One region of the Streptomyces sp. NPDC057424 genome, then DNA from elsewhere that is predicted to be linked to it. Evidence: predicted binding sites of a transcription regulator. Region 1 holds the regulator's gene; the other holds the start of a gene.
The links. Region 1 encodes HspR, which represses chaperone genes until heat shock. Its sites were predicted from a motif close to TTGAGNNNNNNNNNCTCAA; they were not measured.
Positions count from the first base shown of each region.

Region 2: the regulator HspR is predicted to act here: its motif matches at 3,033-3,051, upstream of lon (endopeptidase La).

Region 1 is NZ_JBHVCP010000005.1:139,508-146,940, forward strand. Features, by position in the region: gene dnaK (molecular chaperone DnaK) at 1-304, shown strand, start outside; gene grpE (nucleotide exchange factor GrpE) at 301-957, shown strand; gene dnaJ (molecular chaperone DnaJ) at 991-2,181, shown strand; gene ACFU3E_RS07115 (heat shock protein transcriptional repressor HspR) at 2,187-2,639, shown strand; gene ACFU3E_RS07120 (sugar ABC transporter substrate-binding protein) at 2,922-4,028, shown strand; gene ACFU3E_RS07125 (LuxR C-terminal-related transcriptional regulator) at 4,195-5,238, shown strand; gene ACFU3E_RS07130 (helix-turn-helix transcriptional regulator) at 5,201-6,187, opposite strand; gene ACFU3E_RS07135 (helix-turn-helix transcriptional regulator) at 6,184-7,206, opposite strand; gene ACFU3E_RS07140 (hypothetical protein) at 7,311-7,433, shown strand, end outside.
Region 2 is NZ_JBHVCP010000052.1:30,637-38,069, reverse strand. Features, by position in the region: gene ACFU3E_RS30570 (ATP-binding protein) at 1-434, opposite strand, end outside; gene ACFU3E_RS30565 (response regulator transcription factor) at 431-1,171, opposite strand; gene ACFU3E_RS30560 (spermidine synthase) at 1,307-1,984, opposite strand; gene ACFU3E_RS30555 (rhomboid-like protein) at 2,156-2,965, shown strand; gene lon (endopeptidase La) at 3,074-5,578, shown strand; gene ACFU3E_RS30545 (MarR family winged helix-turn-helix transcriptional regulator) at 5,772-6,263, shown strand; gene ACFU3E_RS30540 (protein phosphatase 2C domain-containing protein) at 6,364-7,149, opposite strand.

The sequences.
Region 1 (7,433 bases):
GTTCCTCAAGGACAACGAGGACAAGGTCCCGGGCGAGATCAAGACCGAGGTCGAGGAAGCCGTCGGTGAGCTGAAGGAGAAGCTCAAGGGCGAGGACTCCGCCGAGATCCGCACCGCCACGGAGAAGGTCGCGGCCGTCTCCCAGAAGCTCGGCCAGGCCATGTACGCGGACGCCAATGCGGCCCAGGCCGCCGGTGGTCCCGCCGGTGACGCGGGCGCCGCTGCCGGTGGTGCCAAGGCCGCCGACGACGACGTCGTCGACGCCGAGATCGTCGACGACGAGCGGAAGGACGGTGCCGCGTGACGGAGGAGACCCCGGGCTTCGACGAGCAGCAGCCCGACGTCCCTTCCGGCGCCACCTCCGACGACGCCGAGCCGAAGGCTGCCTCCCCCTCCGCTGAGGAGGGGGCGGCCCCGGCCGGGGACACGGGCCAGGACGTGGCTCTGGTGGCTCAGCTGGACCAGGCCCGCACGGCGCTCAGCGAGCGCACGGCGGACCTCCAGCGCCTCCAGGCCGAGTTCCAGAACTACCGCCGCCGGGTCGAGCGCGACCGGATCGCGGTCAAGGAGATCGCCATCGCGAACCTCCTGACCGAGCTCCTGCCCGTGCTCGACGACATCGGCCGCGCGCGGGAACACGGCGAACTGGTCGGCGGCTTCAAGTCCGTCGCCGAGTCGCTGGAGAGCACCGCCGCGAAGATGGGCCTGCAGCAGTTCGGCAAGGAGGGCGAGCCCTTCGACCCGACGATCCACGAAGCGCTGATGCACAGCTACGCGCCGGACGTCACCGAGACGACCTGCGTGGCGATCCTGCAGCCCGGGTACCGGATCGGCGAGCGCACCATCCGCCCCGCGCGGGTGGCGGTGGCCGAACCGCAGCCGGGGGCGCAGACGGTCAAGGCGGACGAGTCCGCCGACGCCGACGACAAGGAGAGCGGTGGCCCGGACGAGGGCTGACGTCACGGACGAAGGAAAGGAGGGGCGTCGAGGATGAGCACCAAGGACTTCATCGAGAAGGACTACTACAAGGTCCTCGGCGTCCCCAAGGACGCCACCGAGGCCGAGATCAAGAAGGCGTACCGGAAGCTCGCCCGCGAGTTCCACCCGGACGCCAACAAGGGGAACGTCAGGGCGGAGGAGCGCTTCAAGGAGATCTCCGAGGCCAACGACATCCTCGGCGACCCCAAGAAGCGCAAGGAGTACGACGACGCGCGCGCCCTCTTCGGCAACGGCGGCTTCCGCCCGGGGCCGGGCGGCGCGGGCGGCTCCTTCAACTTCGACCTGGGCGACCTCTTCGGAGGCGGTGCCCAGGGCGGCGGTCAGGGAGCCGGCGGCTTCGGCGGCGGCGGACTCGGTGACGTTTTCGGGGGCCTGTTCAACCGCGGTGGCGCGGGCGGGCCGGGCACGCGTACGCACCCCCGGCGCGGCCAGGACATCGAGTCCGAGGTCACGCTCAGCTTCACGGAGGCGATCGAGGGCGCGACCGTCCCGCTGCGGATGTCGTCGCAGTCTCCCTGCAAGGCCTGTTCGGGCACCGGCGACAAGAACGGCACGCCCCGTGTGTGCCCGACCTGTGTCGGCACCGGGCAGGTCGCCCGGGGCAGCGGCGGCGGCTTCTCCCTCACCGACCCCTGCCCGGACTGCAAGGGACGCGGCCTGATCGCGGAGAACGCCTGCGAGGTCTGCAAGGGCAGCGGCCGGGCCAAGTCCTCGCGGACCATGCAGGTGCGCATCCCCGCTGGCGTCAGCGACGGCCAGCGGATCCGGCTGCGCGGCAAGGGAGCGCCGGGCGAGCGCGGCGGGCCGGCGGGCGACCTCTACGTGGTCGTGCACGTCGACTCCCACCCGGTGTTCGGCCGCAAGGAGGACAACCTCACGGTCACCGTCCCGGTGACCTTCGCCGAGGCGGCCCTCGGCGGCGAGGTGCGGGTGCCCACGCTGGGTGGCCCGCCCGTCACCCTGAAGCTGCCGCCGGGCACGCCCAACGGGCGCACCATGCGTGCCCGGGGCAAGGGCGCGGTCCGCAAGGACGGCACCCGCGGTGACCTTCTGGTCACCGTGGAGGTGAGTGTTCCGAAGGACCTGTCGGGGAAGGCTCGTGACGCACTCGAGGCGTACCGCGAGGCGACCGCGGGTGAGGATCCGCGGGCGGATCTGTTCCAGGCCGCGAAGGGAGCATGAGTCTGATGGACGGTCGTCGGCGCAATCCGTATGAACTGACCGAGGAAACCCCGGTCTACGTCATCTCGGTGGCGGCCCAGCTGTCCGGCCTGCACCCCCAGACCCTGCGCCAGTACGACCGACTGGGCCTGGTGTCCCCCGACCGCACCGCCGGCCGGGGCCGGCGCTACTCGGCCCGCGACATCGAACTGCTCCGCCAGGTGCAGGCGTTGTCGCAGGACGAGGGCATCAACCTGGCCGGAATCAAGCGCATCATCGAACTGGAGAACCAGGTCGCCGCGCTCCAGGCCCGGGTGGCCGAGCTGGAGGACGCGCTCGACGGCGCGGCGGCGGCGATGCGGCAGCGCGAGGCGGCGGTGCACGCGTCGTACCGGCGCGACCTGGTGCCGTACCAGGAGGTGCAGCAGACCAGTGCGCTGGTGGTGTGGCGGCCGAAGCGGCAGCAGCAGTCCGACTGACGCGCATGCGCCCGTGAAAGGGCCGGGAAGGGGCCGGGAGGAAACTCCCGGCCCTTTTCCCATGCCTTGGACCGATTTAGCCGGGTCTTCCGTGGATGGCTGTATGGTGCACGGTCCTTGAAGGCGATTCCGCAGAGTCTCCACAACTGCTGCGGAGCGTGGTGTTGTCATCTCGTTAAGTGGTTTTGCTTGACGCTGGGGGTCGCACCCGCGTTGGCTTTTCAGTCACATGGGCACCAATGCTGTGCCCACGTCCGAATCACACGTGAAGTGAGCTCCCGCATGCGTCGTATCGCCATATCCGTGGCAGCCGCCACGATGTCCGTCACGCTCGCAGGCTGCGGCGTGCTCAATGCGACGGGGAGCAGTGACGACGCGAGCCCGACCAAGGGCAACGACATCACCGTGGGGCTGCTGCTGCCGGAGAAGGCGAACACGCGCTACGAGAACTTCGACTACCCGATCATCAAGCGGAAGGTCGAGTCCCTCACCAACGACAAGGGCCGCGTCGAGTACGCCAACGCCGAGGCGAGCGCGAACAAGCAGGCGAGCCAGATGCAGAAGATGATCGACGACCGGGTCGACGTGATCCTGCTGGACGCGGTCGACTCGCACGCCATCGCGAGCGGCGTGAAGAAGGCGAAGGAGGCCGGCATCCCGGTCATCGCCTACGACCGGCTGGCCGAGGGCCCCATCGACGCGTACATCTCCTTCGACAACGAGCTGGTCGGCGAGGTCCAGGGCCGCACCCTGCTGGAGGCCATCGGGGAGGACGCGAGCCTCTCCGACAAGATCGTCATGATGAACGGCTCGTCCACCGACCCGAACGCCAAGCAGTTCAAGGCGGGCGCGATGTCCATGCTGAACGGCAAGGTGACGATCGCCGCGTCCTTCGACACCAAGGACTGGAAGCCGGAGAACGCCGAGGCCAACATGGTCGGCGCGATCGAGAAGATCGGCAAGGACGACATCGCGGCGGTGTACTCCGCCAACGACGGCATGGCGGGCGGCATCCTCAAGGCGCTGAAGGCCGCCGGCGTGACCGACGTACCGCCGATCACCGGCCAGGACGCGGAGCTGCCGGCCGTGCAGCGGATCATCAGCGGCGAGCAGTACATGAGCGTGTACAAGTCGTACCCGCAGGAGGCGGAGAACGCCGCGGAGATGGCCGTCGCCAGGGTCCAGGGCCGCGACATCCAGTTCGCCGCCCTGGCCCGCGACAAGGTCGACAGCCCCACGGACAAGGGCATCCCGGCGCACCTCGTGCCCGTGGTCGCGCTCACCAAGGAGAACATCAAGGACACGGTGGTCGCGGACGACATCTACAAGCTGTCGGACATCTGCACGGCCGAGTACAAGGCGGCGTGCTCGGAGATCGGCCTGAAGTAGGCGGGCCTCGGCCCGGGTTCACCCACCCCCTGCGACCTGATGCTCCGAGACCGGCGTGAACCGGTGGTTTCCGGCCGCCGTCGCGCGGGGAGCCGTGTTGCGGAGCACGTCCGGTCCGCGCATAGTTGCGCTGCGGAAGGCGGCGGAACCGGGGGTGGGATGGGCGATGGCCGGGCACGGGGTGGATGAGCATCCCCATGGTGCCGACCGACTGTGCGAGGCCGGGGACCGCGTGTATTCCCGGGCCGTACGGCGCGGCCGGGTGCCGCGCCGTGACGCGGAACCGGTGCCCTGCCTGCTGGAACTCGCCCTGCTGCACCCGGACCCCGACGACATGGACTGGCTGGTGCCGACCTCCCCGCAGGAGGTCATGACCCGGCTGCTGCGCGGGATGTACGACGAGGTCAGTGCGAGCCAGCGGCGGATGGGCTCGGCCGTCGAGGCCGTCGAGTGGTACGCCGGGCTGGGCCGCCAGGTGCGGCCGGCCGCGTCGGCGGCGGAGGGCCCGGCCATCCGGGTCCTGGACGGACTCGCCCGGATCCAGGCCGCGATGGACGAGGCGACCCAGGCGTGCACGACCGAGGTACTCACCGTCCAGCCCGGCGGCATCCGCCGCGAGGCGGAACTCTCCGAGGGGCTGCACCGGGCGCTGGCGCTGCGCGGCCGGGGTGTGCGGATGAGGGACCTGTACACGCATGTCGCCCGGCACGGGCAGGGGTTGCTGACCTATCTGGAGCTGATGGGCGACGCGGTGGAGGCGCGCACGCTGGACGAGGTGATCGACCGGCTGATCCTCTTCGACCGGACGGTCGCGTTCATCCCCGCCAACACCGACCGCACGATGGCCCTGGAGCTACGGCACCCGGCGATCGTCGCCTACCTCGTCACGGTCTTCGAACGGCTCTGGCGCCTCGCCATCCCCCTCACGGCCCCGCTTCCCGACACCGGCATCGAGGGCATCTCCCACCGGGAGCAGTCGATCGCCGCCCTGCTGGCCGAGGGGCACCAGGACGCGGTGATCGCCGAGCGGCTGGGCATCAGCGTCCGGACCTGCCGGGCGCACATCGCCCGGCTGTCGGAGACGCTGGGGGCGGCGAGCCGTACGCAGCTGGGCGTGCGGATCGCCCAGGCGGGCCTGGACGGACCGCCGCGGGCCACTGCGTCCACGCCCCTCAGCGTTCCCGGTCAAGAATCCCGGACCGCCCGATGAGATACCCGAGCTGCGCCCTGCTCTGACTGCCCAGCGTCGCGGCGAGTTTGGCGATGTGGACGCGGGCGGTGCGGATGTTCATCCCGAGGCGGTCGGCGATGACGGCGTCGGTGTGGCCTTCGACGAGGAGGGCGGCTATGGCGTGCTGGCGGGGGGTGATGCCGTTGTGGGAGGGCTGGGGGGCCGCCACGGGGTACATGGGCGTGGCCAGGCGCCAGAGGCGGTCGAAGGTGACGGCCAGGTGATCCACGATGGCCGGATGCCGGATCTCCAGAGCGAGTTTGCCGTCCTCGCCGGCCGGGACGAAGGCCACCGTGCGGTCGATGAGGACAAGGCGGTCGGGGACTTCGTCCAGCGTGCGGATCTGGACGTCGCCCGTCAGGCGCTCGCAACGGGCCGCGATGATCGGAAAGTGGCGCAACGTGTGCGGGTACAGCGTGCGGATGTGGCAACCACGGTCCAGCGCTGCCTGGTCACGGCCGAGCGACGCGGCGTCGGCGGCCTGACCGCGTTCGCCGGTGAGGCCGGCGCGGGGCTGGACGGTCATCAGCTCCTCGGAGGCATCGGCCATCGCGTCGGTGATGGCCCGGTTGATCCGTTCCGTGCCGGTGAGCAGCTGGATCGTGGGGGTGTCGCCGGCTGTGGGGTGAGAGTCGGCGATCCGCATGAGGGAGCCGAACGTCTCGGCCAGCCGTGCTTCGCGCTGCCGTTCGCCGGCGATCCGCTCCTCGGAGCTCCGCAGCAGCCGGTGCAGCGCGACGACCGGGGCGACGGGCTCCAGCCGGGTGGGGTCGTCGAGGGCCGGGTGCAGCAGACCCAGGTCGACGAGGCAGGGGGCCGCACGGGTGTCCTCGGCCGGCAGCCGCCCCTGACGCAGTGCCCGTTCGTACAGGTCCGTGCCGGCGGAGCACAGGTCGTCCTTGCCGTGCTCGCGGTGCGGTGCGCTCACTGTGCGGCACCCGCGCGTTCCAGGATGCCGGACTGCGCGATGAGGAAGCCGAGTTGCGCACGACTGCCGCTGCCGAGTGTGGCGGCGAGTTTGGCGATGTGAGCCCGGCACGTGCGCACGTTCATCCCGAGGCGGCGGGCGATGGCCTCGTCCACATGCCCCTCCACGAGGAGTTTGGCAATGGAGTACTGGATGTCCGTGATGCCGTCCGCGGCCGGTCCGTAGGGGGCGCCGGCGCTCAGCGGGACCGAACGACTCCACATGAACTCGAAGACCTTCACCAGGTACCGGACGAGCCCGGGGTGGCGGAGCTCCAGTGCGACCTGCTGGTCGTCACGGGCCGGAATGAACGCGACGGTCCCGTCACAGACGATGAGCCGTTCCACCACCTCGTCGATCGTGCGGTACTCCGCCTTGCCGTTGGCGAGTTGCGCCACATAAGCGAGTTTCTGCGGGCTGTATCGCGCCGTGTGCTGGTAGAGCGTCCGGATCCGGACGCCCCGCTCGATCATGGCCCGGTCCCTCTCGAGCCCCTGGGTGAGGCTGCGCTCGGAGAACCGGTCGTCACTGGGCTGGATGGTGAGCATCTCAACCTGGCACTGGGCCGTGGCCAGGTTGAGGGCCGCATTGATCCGGTCACCGCCCTCCAGCACCGTGATCGAGTGGTCGGTCGCCGTTACTTGGGATCCCAAGGCCATGAACGGCTCGAAGGCGTCCGCGATCTTGATCGACAACTGCCGGCGTTCCGCGATGTCGCGCTCGATCGGGTGCAGACGCTCGGCGAGCGCGACCGTCGGCGGCACCGGTCGCAACCAGTCCTCGTCGTCCGGGTCCGGGTGAAGGAGGGCGAGCTCGACCAGACAAGGCGCTGACATCACGTCCGTGCGTGCGATCCGCCCTGCACGCAGGGCGTTCGCATAAAGTCGGTTACCTTCCTCGCACAGCTCGGTGACCGCATGGGGATGCGTCGCCTTAGTCGGATTTGCCACGAAATCTCCACCCCCCAGGGTCCTGAACATGCAGGAACATGATGCACCGATTGTGTGGCCATGACGTGTTCGAATGAGCCATCGTCTTACCTGACGGGGGAAGAGGAGACTCACAAGTGAGGACGAAGCCGACTATGCGCAAGAGACTGCTTCGCTCGGTGCTTGCTGCCGCCCTCTCTGCCGTCGCTGTCATCGGAGTGAGCGGTTACTCCGGCGCGAAGGGTGATACCCGGGCGGACAGCCACTGGCCGGAGAGC
Region 2 (7,433 bases), on a different contig from region 1:
CCCGCGATGGGCGTGCGCAGCTCGTGCGAGACATTCGCCACGAGTTCCTTGCGCTGGCGGTCCTGGGCCTCCAGCTCGTCGGCCATGGCGTTGATGGTCACGGCCAGGTCGCCCAGCTCGTCACGGCGGTTCTCCCGCGTGCGGCGGGTGTAGTCGCCCTGCGAGATGGAACGGGCCACCGCGGTCATCTCGTCCAGCGGTGCCGTGAGCGAATGGGCCACGAACTGCGTGATGAGAAGAGTGGCGATCATCGAGAAGACCGTGATGAAGCGCAGCTCCGTCTTGGTGTGCACCGCGATCACCGACAGGCCCGTGGTGATCAGCACCGAGATGACGACGAGCGCGCCCAGCTTGGTCTTGATCGAGAAGGGGCTCACCCCGCCCCAGGGATCCGGCTCCCCGGGGTTTCTCCGTCCGGCCGGCCCACCGCTCATGGCGTCGGGGTCTCCAGGGCGTAACCCACGCCGTGCACCGTGCGGATCCGCTCGGCGCCGATCTTCCGGCGCAGTGCCTTGATGTGGCTGTCGACCGTGCGGGTACCGGAGGCGTCCGCCCAGTCCCAGACCTCGGCGAGCAGCTGCTCACGGGAGAGCACCGCACGCGGGGTGTTCGCCAGGCACACCAGCAGGTCGAACTCGGTGGGCGTCAGGTGGACGTCCTCGCTGCGCACCCGTACGCGGCGCTGCGCGTGGTCGATCTCCAGCTCGCCGAGGCGCAGGATGCCGGAGCGGGGGGTGGCCGCCGCGATGGCGGCCCGCTCCACCCGGCGCAGCAGGACGTGCACGCGCGCCGCGAGCTCCCGCATCGAGAACGGCTTGGTCATGTAGTCGTCGGCTCCGACGCCGAGCCCGACCAGCATGTCGGTCTCGTCGTCGCGCGCGGTGAGCATCATCACCGGCACCGGGCGGGCGGCCTGCACGCGCCGGCAGACCTCCAGGCCGTCGAAGCCGGGCAGCATGATGTCGAGGATCAGCAGGTCGGGCTGCCAGGCCTCGGCCGTGTCGACCGCGGCCGGACCGTCACCCGCTGTTTGCACGAGGAATCCCTCGGCTCGCAGGCGGGTCGCGATGGCGTCCACGATCGTGGCGTCGTCCTCGACCACCAGGACCCGGCGCTGTGCGCCCGGAGTAGCCGTCGCCGAACCGTTGTGGGAGGTCTGTGTCTGCTCCATCGCCCGCCCCTGGGGTGTGCTTTCCGGAATCAGTGGGGTGATTCCTTCTGACTGGCTATGCCTGCGCATGGTTGCGATTGACGCTTGAATGATCGGCGTCAGGGGAGCAGCGTACGGGGAGTGAGCACACCTTTGCTATCCAGGGCGGATGCCGAGGTGCACGACGTCGGGAACGCCCCGGGCAACCGGGATCTCATCGGTACGCACCTGCTGGAACCCGGCATTCCGCAAGGTTTCTTCGAATTCCGGAGACGGCCGGGCGGACCAGACGGCGAGAACTCCGCCAGGTCTCAGCACCCTTGCGCAGCTGGCCAGTCCGGCCTCCCGGTAGAGATTTCCATTGCCCTCCGTGACGGTCCAGCCCGGTCCGTTGTCGATGTCGAGGCACAGGGCGTCGTACGTGTCGGATGTCTCATTGACGTGGGCGACCAGATCGGTCTCGACGATGGTCGTGCGGGGGTCCGCCAGGGCCCGGGCGGACAGTGCGGAGAGCGGGCCGGCGAGGTGCCATTCGACGATCGCGGGCTCGCGTTCCACCACCGTGATGCGTCCCCAGCGCGGATCCGCCGCGGCGTGCGCGAGGGAGAAACCGACGCCGAGTCCGCCGATCAGGACGTCGGGGCGGTCCCGGCCGGCCAGGGCGTCCAGCGCCGCGTCGACCAGCCGCCGCTCCGAGCGGCCGTCGGAGGTGTCCATCAGGAAGCAGCCGTTGGCGATGATCTCCAGCCGGTCACCGTGCCGCCGCAGCACCACCTCACCGTGCGGGCCCTCGCGACGGTCCAGTACATCGGGGATGTCGTACGAGGCAGGCATGGGGGCATCCTGGCAGGGACGGGGAGCGCGGCGCCCGGCATTTACCCGGGGCCGGGGCGGGACGCGGGACGCGGCTTTCGGGTTGCTGTGAATCGGCCCTCGCACGGCGCGGGTCACAGACAGCGGGGTGTCCGGGGCGAAGACTGGGGCATGACGGAAGGAGCGCCCGTGGTGGAACGCACCGCGCCGCCCCAGGAGACGGCCACGCCGACGCCGGCGGGCGCGCCCGGCTCCGATGTGCCGGGGCTGCTGGACGGGGTGCCGCGGCAGCGGAGCCCGCGCGAGACGGCGGCCCCGGGAGTACGGGAGCCCGTCCCGGCGGCCGTGCCCCGGCTGCGCACGCTCCGCCCCTGGCGGCTGCTGCCCACGCCCCCCGGCACCCCGTTCACCTTCGGATACGCGATCCTCCTCTGCGCCACCTCACTGTTCTCCGCGTGCGCGGACCCGGCCCTCGTGCACGCCCTGCTCCAGGGCTCCAGCACGGACGTGGCGCACCTGGTGCGCACGCCGGAACTGGTGCTGATCGGCAGCGCGCTGTGGGTCGCGGGCGGGGTGACCTCACCGTTCGCCGTCGCCTTCGTGCTGGTGCTGACCGCGCTGGAACGGCGGATCGGCGGTCTGCGCACGGCCGGTGTCTTCCTGCTCGGACATGTCCTCGCCACCCTCGCGACCGAGGTGCCCGTGGGCCTCGCGGTCCTGGCCGGGCACCTCCCCGGCTCCTCCCTGCACCGCCTCGACTACGGCGTCAGCTTCGGTGTCGCGGCCGGCATCGGCGCCCTGGCCGGTCTGCTGCCGCTCCCGCTGCGCGTGCCGCTGCTGGCCGGCTTCGGCTGGATCCTCCTTCAGGACCTGCTCGCCTTCAGTGACCCGATGACGAACTGGGGGCACCTCATCGCCCTGGTGATCGGCGTGGCGACCTGGCCTCAGGTCCGGCGGTGGCGCGCCGGGCGACGTCTCGTCCAGGCCTCTCACCAGGCGTAACCCGCTTCCTCGCGCTGGATCGCTCACAGCGAACACGTCCCGGGGAACATCCCGCCCCCCTCCAGCATTGAGTCGGCGTAGCTCAACTTGACTGCCGAAGGGGAGATCATGGCTTCGACGTCCACACCGCTCACCCTGCCCGTGCTGCCGCTCGACGGCGAGGTCGTGCTGCCCGGGATGGTGGTCCCGCTGGACCTGAGCGACTCCGAGGTCCGTGCCGCGGTGGAGGCCGCCCAGGCCGCTGCCCGGTCAACGCCCGGAAAGCCCCGGGTACTCCTGGTGCCACGCATCGACGGGACCTACGCGAACACCGGTGTCCTCGGCACCGTCGAGCAGGTCGGCCGGCTCGCCGACGGCGACCCGGGCGCCCTGATCCGCGGGCGTAGCCGGGTGCGCATCGGCGCGGGGACGACCGGTCCCGGCGCAGCCCTCTGGATCGAGGGCACCCGCGTGGACGACACCGTTCCGGACCCTCTGCCCGGCCAGGTCGCGGAACTGGTCAAGGAGTACAAGGCCCTCGCCACCGCCTGGCTGCGCAAGCGCGGCGCCTGGCAGGTCGTCGACCGGGTCCAGGCCATCGACGACGTCTCGGCGCTCGCCGACAACTCCGGCTACTCGCCGTTCCTCACCACCGACCAGAAGGTCGAGCTGCTGGAGACCGCCGACCCGGTGGCCCGGCTGAAGCTCGCCACCCAGCAACTGCGCGACCACCTCGCCGAGCAGGACGTGGCCGAGTCCATCGCCAAGGACGTCCAGGAGGGCGTCGACAAGCAGCAGCGCGAGTTCCTGCTGCGGCGTCAGCTGGAAGCCGTCCGCAAGGAGTTGCGCGAACTGGGCGGCGAGCAGGAGGGCGAGGAGTCCGACGACTACCGCAGCCGCGTGGAGGCCGCCGACCTGCCCGAGAAGGTCCGCGAGGCCGCGCTCAAGGAGGTCGACAAGCTGGAGCGGTCCTCCGACCAGTCGCCCGAGGGCTCCTGGATCCGCACCTGGCTCGACACGGTCCTGGAGATGCCGTGGAACGAGCGCACCGACGACAGCGCTTCCGCGTACGACATCCGGGGCGCCAAGGCGGTCCTGGACGCCGAGCACTCCGGTCTCGAGGACGTGAAGGAGCGGATCACCGAGTACCTGGCGGTGCGCAAGCGGCGTGACGGCCGGGGCCTCGGCGTCGTCGGCGGGCGGCTCGGCCACAGGCCGGCGCGAAGCGCCTCGGCTGAGGGCGCTGGTGGGCGACGGGACGGCGGTGCCGTGCTCGCGCTCGTCGGACCGCCCGGCGTCGGCAAGACCAGCCTGGGCGAGTCCGTCGCCCACGCGATGGGCCGGAAGTTCGTGCGCGTCGCCCTCGGCGGTGTTCGTGACGAGGCCGAGATCCGCGGGCACCGGCGCACCTATGTCGGCGCGCTGCCCGGCCGGATCGTGCGGGCCATCAAGGAGGCCGGGTCGATGAACCCGGTCGTGCTGCTCGACGAGATCGACAAGGTGGGCTCGGACTTCCGGGGCGACCCGGCCGCCGCCCTGCTCGAGGTGCTCGACCCGGCGCAGAATCACACCTTCCGGGACCACTACCTGGAGGTCGAGCTGGACCTGTCGGACGTGGTCTTCCTCGCCACCGCCAACGTCCTGGAGGCGATCCCGGAGGCCCTGGCCGACCGGATGGAGATCGTCCGCCTGGACGGCTACACCGAGGACGAGAAGGTCGTCATCGCCCGTGATCACCTGCTCCCGCGCCAGCTGGAGAGGGCCGGGCTCGACGAGGACGAGGTGACCGTCGACGAGAGCGCGCTGCGAAAGATCGCCGGGGAGTACACGCGTGAGGCGGGCGTGCGCACCCTGGAGCGGTCCGTCGCACGGCTGTTGCGCAAGGTCGCCGCCCAGCACGAACTGGGCGAGCGGAAGCTGCCGCTCACCGTGACGGCGGACGACCTGCGGGACCTGATCGGCCGGCCGCACCACGTGCCCGAGTCCGCCCAGGACCCGGCCGAGCGGCGGACGTCCGTGCCGGGCGTGGCGACCGGGCTTGCGGTGACCGGAGCGGGGGGTGACGTGCTGTTCGTCGAGGCGTCGCTGGCCGACCCGGAGACGGGCGCGGCCGGGCTGACCCTGACCGGTCAGCTGGGTGACGTGATGAAGGAGTCCGCGCAGATCGCGCTGAGCTTCCTGCGCTCCCGCGGCGCCGAGCTCGAACTGCCGGTGGCCGACCTGAAGGACCGGGGCGTGCACATCCACTTCCCGGCCGGTGCGGTCCCGAAGGACGGCCCGAGCGCGGGCATCACGATGACCACCGCCCTCGCGTCCCTGCTCTCCGGCCGGCTGGTCCGCACGGACGTGGCGATGACCGGCGAGGTCTCGCTGACCGGGCGGGTCCTGCCGATCGGCGGTGTGAAGCAGAAACTGCTCGCGGCACACCGGGCGGGTGTCACCACCGTGATCATCCCCAAGCGCAACGAGCCCGACCTGGACGACGTCCCGGCGGAGGTGCTGGGCAGGCTCGACGTCCACGCCGTCACCGACGTCCGCCAGGTCCTGGAGCTGGCGCTCGCGCCCGCGACCAACGGGGCGGCGCCGGAGGTTCCGGAGCGGGCGCTCATAGCGAAAGGACCCCTTAGGCACTGAGGGAGGACGCGACCGGATGAGGGAGGCCCGGGTGCCCGTGCGGGAGGCCCGGGCCTTCACCGTGTGGTGGCCCTGTGGACACGGACGCCCTGACCTGCGGAATACTTGCCGAACTGCGGTGATGACGCCAGGTGGCGGAAAATCCCAGTACCGGAATTGTCACGACCGGGCGACGACCGAGGCAGGGGCTGACGTGCACGAGGGCGGCAACGACGACGGACACCGCAACGCCGGTGTGGCCGGAAGCGGTGTGGATCAGCCCGCCTTCCTGGCACTGGAGCGCGAGCTGACCGTGCTGCTGCGGCGCGCCCGGGCCAGCCAGGGCGAGATGGCCCGCGAGGTCCACCCCGACCTGGAGTCCTCCGCGTACGGCCTGCTCGTCCGGCTGGACGAGTGCGGAAAGCAGCGGGCCACCGAGCTCGCCGCCTACATCGGGGTCGGCAAGGCGACGATGTCCCGTCAGCTGCGCGCTCTGGAGGAACTCGGGCTGGTCGCGCGCGAACCCGATCCCGCCGACGGACGCGCCTGGCTCGTCGCCCTCACCCAGGAGGGCCACGACCGCGTCCGCCGGGTCCGGGAGGCCCGCCGCGCCCGGTACGCCGGCCGCCTGGCCGACTGGGACTCCCGCGAGGTCACGGAACTGGCCCGGCTGCTGAACCAGCTCAACCGCGGTATGGAGAAGTAGGACCGGGCACAGCGCGGGCGTCCGCCCGGCACGCCGAGAGCCCGCACCGGACGCCGCGGGGCCCGCCCTGCAGGGGCCGACGCGACGTCTGCCGGCACCCTCAGAACTCGACGTACACGGCCGTCGCGTCGTCGTGCCGCTTGCCGCGGCCCGGGGGCGTCGTGGCGGCGTCCGACCGCTCCAGCGTCCGGACGCGGTCCACCAGCGCCTGCGGACCCTCCTTGCGGAGCAACTGGAAGTAGTCGGTCCAGTCGCCCTCCTCGAATCGCTCCACCCAGCGGGTGGCGCCGTCCGTCAGCGCGGCCAGGGCACGGACCCGGCCGCGGGGCACGGTTCCGGTCACCGCCCGGGCGGCCACCGCCGGGTCGGCGGCGGCCGTGAAGAAGCCGCCCTCCCTGTTGCGGAGGGTGGAGTCCACCAGAGCGTCCGTGGCCAGCGCCGAGCGGGGGAGCAGGGCCAGCCGGTCGTCGAGGACGGGTGTCACGACGCCGTCCGGGGACTCCAGGAGAAGAGCCGAGTCGGACAGGACCAGGTACTCGACCACGTCCGGGTTCCAGCGGACGGCGACCGCCGTGGCCTGCGGTGTCCGGGGGTGAGAAAGGTCACAGGTTGTGGCGTGTGCCTCGGAGGTACGCACGATGGCGCGGGACAAGACGCCGACGAGGGGTACATCCGGGAGCGAAACGGTCAGCTCGGTCAGCGCTCCACCGAGGCGTGCGGTGAACCAGGGGACGGGATGCAGACAGCCCGTCCCGGTCTTCGGCGGTGTGACCCCGTCCAGGACGACGACCGAACCACCCTGTCCGGAGGCCGGTAGCCCGACACTGGCGAAGTCCTCGTTGGGGCGGCCGGCGTCTCCCGGCTCCGAGGCGAGTTCCGTACGCATCCAGCCAGTCTGCACGAGCCCTTCACAAGGTCCGCAAGAGGCTGGCAATGGTTGCCTGGCCGGCGCAGCCACGCAGGTCAGGCGCCTGGTTTGGGCAGGAATGATTTGTTCCGGGAAGGCGTGGTGGCGAATACTGCCACCGCCCGCCGTCATCGTCCAACCGGCGTGCCGCGCAAGGTCGCTGCAAGGGCCCGCGGAACTTGCCCCTCAACTCCCCTCCGAGGTTCACTCCTTCGGGTGGCGGGTCAGGTGATGCGCGTGCGCTGCCCACCGGCGCTGGGAGG